One region of the Arthrobacter sp. 147(2020) genome, then DNA from elsewhere that is predicted to be linked to it. Evidence: riboswitches for the same ligand, from Rfam matches in the RefSeq annotation. Region 1 holds a riboswitch; the other holds the start of a gene.
The links. A riboswitch is a leader RNA that binds a small molecule or an ion and turns the genes downstream of it on or off. The one in region 1 is predicted to bind cyclic di-AMP.
Positions count from the first base shown of each region.

Region 2: linked by a shared signal. The riboswitch ahead of HMI58_RS11040 (LysM peptidoglycan-binding domain-containing protein) and the one ahead of HMI58_RS11550 (LysM peptidoglycan-binding domain-containing protein) in region 1 are both predicted to bind cyclic di-AMP.

Region 1 is NZ_JABFOM010000016.1:42,169-45,698, reverse strand. It holds gene HMI58_RS11555 (hypothetical protein) at 1-255, shown strand, start outside; gene HMI58_RS11550 (LysM peptidoglycan-binding domain-containing protein) at 354-1,232, opposite strand; cyclic di-AMP (ydaO/yuaA leader) riboswitch at 1,235-1,481, opposite strand; gene HMI58_RS11545 (alpha/beta hydrolase) at 1,612-2,685, opposite strand; gene HMI58_RS11540 (SDR family oxidoreductase) at 2,831-3,530, opposite strand, start outside.
Region 2 is NZ_JABFOM010000015.1:7,740-11,269, reverse strand. It holds gene HMI58_RS11045 (hypothetical protein) at 122-280, opposite strand; gene HMI58_RS11040 (LysM peptidoglycan-binding domain-containing protein) at 479-1,345, opposite strand; cyclic di-AMP (ydaO/yuaA leader) riboswitch at 1,349-1,562, opposite strand; gene HMI58_RS14855 (metal-sensitive transcriptional regulator) at 1,877-2,293, shown strand; gene HMI58_RS11030 (F510_1955 family glycosylhydrolase) at 2,405-3,304, opposite strand; gene HMI58_RS11025 (DUF305 domain-containing protein) at 3,393-3,530, opposite strand, start outside.

The sequences.
Region 1 (3,530 bases):
TTCGCTCTGCGTGGTGGTCCGGCCGATCCGCGGCTGGCCGAGGCGATCGACCTGGTTCGAGCCAAGCGTCAGCCAGATGGACGGTGGCCGCTGGAGAACACTCATCCCGGTGCGGTCCACTTCCGTTTCGAAGAACCCGATGGAACACCGAGCAGGTGGAACACCCTGAGGGCACTTCGGCTTCTGCGCTGGTACGACGCAGCAAGCATTTCCGCCGAAGCAGGCACGACCCCTGAGAACAGCAGCGGCATCTGATGCAGCAGTTGACAACAAGACAAAGTGGCAGGTGCCCTCCGTCCAGGACACCTGCCACTTATGTTCAGTTCGCGGAACTAGTCCGAGAGCTTGAGATGTTAGCCGTTGACTCGCACGAAGTATGATCCGGCGAGATCCGACAGTGGGTGCTCCATGGTGAGGTTGGCACCGTTCATGCCGCTGCTGATGACCTTGCCACCGCCAACGTAGATCGCGACGTGTCCGGCGTTGATCACGAGGTCACCCGGTGCTGGTGACGATACGACCGAGCCGTACTGAGCGAACTGCGAGGGGCCGAGGTCTCCGACGTTCAGGCCGATGGAGCGCAGAGCGCGTTCGACGAGCACGGTGCAGTCCTGGATGGACCCGATCTGGCTGTAGGCCGAAGCGACCAGCGCTGCGCCGACTCCGCTGGCCGGAACCGACGGTGCCGCCTTAGCTGCAGATGCAATGGGGGTGATCGAGCCGGAAGCCAAGGTCATGATTGCCGGTGCGGCGGGTGCTGCTTCCTGTGCGGCAGGTGCAGCTGCCGGAGCGGCTGGTGCCGCGTAGAAGGCCTGGCTTGCAGTAGCTGCTGGAACGGCGGCTGCGCTGACTGCTGCGCCACCGGTGAGCTGGATCTGCTGTCCGGGGTAGATGACTGAGGCGTAGGACAGGCCGTTCTGCGCGAGGAGGGTATCGAGGTTGATACCGTGCTGTGCAGCGATTGCGCCGAGGGTGTCCCCGGCGGCAACGGTGTAGACACCGGAAGCGGCGGGCGCTGACACTGCGGGGGCGGTTGTTGCTGCGTCCTGGGTATAGCTGCTTGCGTGGGCAGTTGCTCCGACGGAGACGACAAGGCTACCGGTCGCGACGGCGATGATGGCTGGCTTGCCCAGTGCTACTGCATTGTTCTTGGCGGACTGGGTCAGGCCTTCAAGAGCGATGGAATGGGTGGTGGCTGCGCGGTGGCGTGCCGAAATGGTCTTACGTGACATGGTAATTGCCTCTCCCATGCCTGCGGGGTGAGCTGTCGGGTTCGGATGGGAGTCACCCGGCCGTCCGCCATCCTGAGCTTCCCGGCAATCGCGAACGATGCTGCAGGTCTTGCACTGGATAGTCAGATCGACTTAACCCCGAGGGTCACCGCGTGCGGTGGCCCGGTGGAAACGTGGTTCCCCCGTCCCTGCCATCTGGATTGTGCGAACGGGTCCCGGTGCAGCGGCAGGGCTCGGCATTCTGCGCGGGATTATGATCTCGGCGGGGTGCCGGGATCACTCGAATGAGAGTACCCCACACTGGTTGGGAAGTCACGTTACGGTTACGAACCCTTCTCGGCGTCGCCCGCACCCCGTTGAGTGCCGCCGAATCCGCAGCTCACTTGTAGTTGGTGTGGTCCTGTCCGTCCGGATCGAGTTCATCGGAATCCATTGCTTCTAGATGTCTCGTAATTGCTGCTATCACCTGCGCCATGTGTGGGTACGGGAACGGGTGCCCTGCGTCGTCCAACCAAAGGCCGCGGGCCGATGGAATGGCTGCAGCGAGTCGGTGTCCGTGTTCGATCGGCAAGATCACGTCGGCTTTCCCGTGAATCACGAGGGTAGGCGCAGTGATTGTTCCCAGAAGCGGGTACCGAGAGCGTGTCACAGCGACCGCGGCCTGGTGCTGGCAGAGTGCACGAAAGTTAAGTCCGTTTCGTTCTCTCAGGTCGTAAAGAACAATTTTGGTCCACTCTTCGACGTCGATAGGTTCGTCGCCGCCCTGCGCAACTAACCCCGCGATGAGTTCTTTGACAAGATTCGTCTCCCCTCCCAGCAACCGATAGCGGAACTGTGGAAGGCCCTTAATCGCGGATTCGATCAGCTGCCAGGTTCGGGGTCCCGGCATCGACGGGTCCGTCGGGTCCGCGGAGGTCGACATGAGACTCAGCGAGTGAACACGCCCCGGGTGGGCGATCGCGATTTCCTGGGCGACGAAACCCCCGAGTGAGAGCCCGACCACGTGGGCGCGGGCGATGCGCAGCTCGTCGAGGACGGCTATCGCATCGCCCGCCATGTCTATCAGCGAGTACGGGTTCTTCCGACTCCAGTCAGTCATCCAACTCGAGCCCCCAGTGCCCCGATGGTCGTACCTGACGACGCGGTACCCTGCTGTCGCCAGGCCGCGCAGGAACTCCGGAGGCCAGAACAGTGAGCTCACACCGAGAGAGGCGTTCAGCAGGACCACACCGTGCTCGACGCCGGCGGGAGGGATGGACTCGTACCAAATGTCCACCCCACCCGACCTGGCATTCCCTGTTTCACCGCGAATCACTCCGCTTATGGGTCCGCCGCGGACCCGGGCGATCGTCTGCCTGGTACCGGACGGCAGGCGGGGTCCGCGCCATGTCAGGACCGCCATAAGTCCGGTGAGACCCAGCACCGCTGACGCAAGAACCGTCCCCTTCCTCATCGGCTCAGCATAGAGCAGACAGTGTCTGGGCGGTCCACGTCCCAAACGGGATTTGCCGCCCTGCAATCATGGGCCACTACATCGACGATCGGGATCGGCTGCCAGCGGATTGTGAATTCAGTAGGTCATTTGCGAATCCGCCAGCTCAGGATGCCCGGGTAGTGGTGATGCCACCGTCGACGGCCAACGTAGCGCCGTGGATATAGGCTGCCTGCGGCGACGCCAGCCACGCGACAGCTGCGGCAATTTCATCGGGAGTACCCGGGCGGCCCGCGGGGGTCCCAGCAGTCATTTGCGAGATGATGTCCCCGGCCCCTGCATTGATTGGAGTACGGGTGGCTCCCGGCGAGACGGTATTGACGCGAATGCCTCGGGGCCCGAACTCCGCAGCCCAGCTGCGCGCGAGCTGTTCCTCCGCGGCCTTTGATGCCGAGTACAGTCCGACAATCGCGTGGCCCACTGTCGACATCCAGGATCCGATCACCACGATAGTGCCGTCCCCCTGCTCAAGCATGCCCGGTACCAACGCAGCCGTGAGCACGTGCGGAGCGCGAATGTTGACCGCAAGGGTAGCTTCAAGATGCTCGTCGGTGAGGGACAACGTATCCACAGCCGGGCACACGGCAGCGTTATGCACCAGAAGATTGACTGCACCGCCAAGAGCGGATTCCCAGGACCGCGCGGCGGAGCGCAGTTCGTCAGCAGGAGCCGAGAGGTCAGACGGGACAAAAGTGGCCGCACCGCCGTCGCGGTGGATGCCCGCCACAACGTTTTCGCCGCGCCCGCGGTCCCGCCCGGTGATGAGTACGTGGGCGCCGCGGGCGGCGAGGAGACGGGCGGTAGCG
Region 2 (3,530 bases), on a different contig from region 1:
TTGCCCTCCAGAGCGGTTACAAGGTTGTTGCGGCGCTCTGCGGTATCCCACCCCGCTTGCTCAGGCTCCGTAAAACGTACGCGGCCCCCCCTGTTTGCGCCGGCTACCGCCGCTCCGATCACTACTTCATCGCCGTGGGCTGCCGCAGCGGAGCGCTCGACTTCAGCCTCCTGACGTGCCGCCTGGGCCCGGGCGACGGGGCGCGGTAGGTCGCGATCAACTCGATCAATTCGTCGACTGTTTCCGTGATGATGTAGGTGGTGCCTTCGACCATCGTCATCCGCCGACGCCGTAGCGGGGATGTAGCGAAGGTACAAGTAGAAAAAATTCCGGCGAGGTCAGGGGATCATTGAGGCCCAGCGTCCGCGATTGGGTTAGACGATGTTGAAAACGCCGAACACAAAAGTGGCAGGTGTCCTCCGTCCAGGACACCTGCCACTTTGATCAGTTTACGGAGTATTTCCGTAGGGCCGCGATGTTAGCCGTTGACTCGCACGAAGTAAGAACCGGCGAGATCGGATAGTGGGTGTTCGATGGTCTGGTTTGAACCGTTCATACCGCTGCTGATCACCTTTCCGTTCCCAACGTAGATCGCAATGTGGCCGGGACGGACGACAAGGTCGCCCGGGGCTGGGGTTGAAACCCTGGTCCCGTACTGGTCGAACTGCAGGGGTCCGAGGTCGCCAACATTCAGGCCAATGGAGCGCAATGCCTGCTCCACGAGGATGGTGCAGTCCTGGATGGCACCGAGCTGACCATAAGCAGAAGCGACAAGCGCTGCACCCACGCCGCTGGCGGGAACCGACGACGAGCTCTTAGGTGCGATCGGGGTGATGGAACCGGAAGCCAACGACATTACGGCTGACTCTGCTGCTGGTGCTGGGGCGAACACTTGACTCGCAGGCGCTGCGGGGACAGTGGCTGGATTAGCTGCCCCGCTCGCACCGCCGGAGAGCTGGATCTGCTGTCCGGGGAAGATGACTGACGCGTATGACAAACCGTTCTGTCCCAACAGGGCGTCAAGACTGATGCCGTGGCGTGCCGCGATCGCGCCCATAGTGTCACCGGAGACAACCGTGTAGACATTGGTACCGGCAGGAGCAGCTACAGGGGCGGCGGGCGCTGAAACGGCGGGTGCCTGGGCGGTGTTTGCAGCTTCCTGCGTGTAGGTTCCTGCTTGGGCGGTAGCACCGAAGGAGAAGACGAGGCTGCCGGTCGCTGCTGCGATGATGGCTGGCTTGCCTAGTGCTACAGCATTCGCCTTAGCGGAATAAGACAGGCCCTTGAGGGCGACGGAGTGGGTGGTGGCAGCGCGGTGGCGTGCCGAAATGGTCTTACGTGACATGGTGATTTGCCTCTCCCATGCCTGCGGGGTGAGCTGTCGGGTTCGGATGGGAGTCACCCGGCCGTCCACCATCAGTGCTGTCCCTGCCATCGCGGACGATACGGCAGGTCCTACACTGGCTAGTCGATCGACTTAACCCCGAGGGTCACCGCGTGCGGTGGCCCGGTGGAAACGTGGTTCCCCCGTCCCTGCCATCTGGATTATGCGAACGGGTCCCGGTGCAGCGGCAGGGCTCGGCATTCTGCACGGGAATATGATCTTGACGGGGTGCCAGGACCACTCGGACGAGAATACCCCACCGTGGTATCAAAGTCACGTTAAGGTAACGGCAGCGGATTGCCGCTCCCGTCCCGCCGCACTTTGCAGGCACGCACCGCATAGATGGAACCATTCCGAATCCTGATCGCTCACCCAGCGGGCTGGAGCGTCGTTCATACTTATAGTTGCTGCGCGGAGTGTGTAGTTGGGGACGGACCAACGATCTTATCTGGGTGTAACCGGAATCATTGGTTGGTAATGGGAGGAAAGCACGTGAGCGCCGGATCTGGATCTCGAAGTACGACAGAAGCGCCGAAGGCAGTCCCCATAGAGTTCTCCCCGACGGAGCCACCAGACGAACCACCAGCGACTGATCATCCGGCGGCCGTTCCAGCAGTGCATGGCTATACCTCAGACAAAGCAGCCTATTTGCGGCGCCTGAAGCGCATCGAAGGGCAAGTTCGTGGGATAGCGCGCATGGTCGACGAGGATCAGTACTGCATTGACATCCTCACCCAAGTCGCAGCGGTCAACAGTGCCATGCACGCCGTTAGCCTGGGACTGCTAGAACACCATTTACAACACTGCGTCGTCGACGCAGCCCACGAAGCCGGAACAACCGGATCCACTGAAGCCATCGGCGCGAAAGTCAAGGAGGCAACCCAGGCGATCAGCAGACTGCTGCGCTAACCACAAAGACGCCATTCCAGGCTGCCCGGTACGGTTCAGCTTCTCGTGCGGGTGGTGTTTTCCAACCCGTGGCCACGCACCACTAGAACACGCTTGGAGGGTTCTTCGCGGCTACTGGTGGTTCGACCTGATGTCCATGAAGGTTTGACCGTTGTCGTTGGATACCTGGACACTGTCTTCGGTCGCCACCCAGATCCGCAATGTCGAGTCATCAAGCATGTGAGTTGCGATCGCGGACGCTTCTCCGGGGGCTGTCCCCCGTTCGACCCAGGTCAGGCCAGCGTCACCACTGGTGTAGATCCGGCCATCGGTGGTGATCCCGGCGGCTTTCCCTTCAGAGAGAGCGGTCAACATCAGTAAAGGTGCCCCCGGCACAGCGGCCCACGTCGTGCCGTCGTCGGTGGAGCGTTGCAAGCCTTTTTCGGTGGTTGCCAGAACAATACTGTCCCGCGGTGTTGCCGCCAGGTTGAAAGCAGGAATCTGTTCATCCACGGATTCCCAGGAGGTCCCGTCGACGCTGACCCGGAACTGACCGTCGAATCCAACTATCCCGCCGTCGGTGGCCGCGAGGGCGTGGAAGTCAGATTGGCCCTGCCGGGATAGTGGCTGCCAGGTCTGGCCCTGGTCGTCGGATCGGATCAAGCCCACCGGGTTCGGCAGGTCAGATCCCGGGCCGGGATGACCCGAAGCGTAAAATTTGCCGTTCCCTGCCGTGGTGAAACCCATCAGGTCGATGGTCGGTCCGATCTGAATTGCCGGCGACTCAGATACGTCGAACAGCCCGTCGTGGGTAGCCAGGAGCACCCGATTCGAGCCCGGGTCCACACTCATGCCATGGATATGGCCGGCGGGATAATCCTGCGCGCTGGCGGAAGACTCAGAGACTTCACTGGCGTCCGAGCCTTGCGGGACTTCTGGGGAACAGGCAGTGACCATCAGGAGGCCGACGGTAAGGGCAGCCATCCGAGTAACCCGGTGCGGGCGTGGGACGAGAATTTGGGGGTGAGGCACGGTGATAATCCTTTGGAGTCACAAAAATAAGTGGGCAGGGTAGGAGGGCCAGGTATCTGACCCTCCCACCAACAAAACTAGCGCCGGGTTAGAGTTCGGCGAGTAGCGCTTCCATTTCCTGGATTTCGGCCTGCTGGGTCTCCACAATCGTCTCGGCCAGGGCGATCGCTTCAGGGTTCTCGCCGTTGTCGATTTCCTCCTGGGCCATGTCTACTGCTCCGTTGTG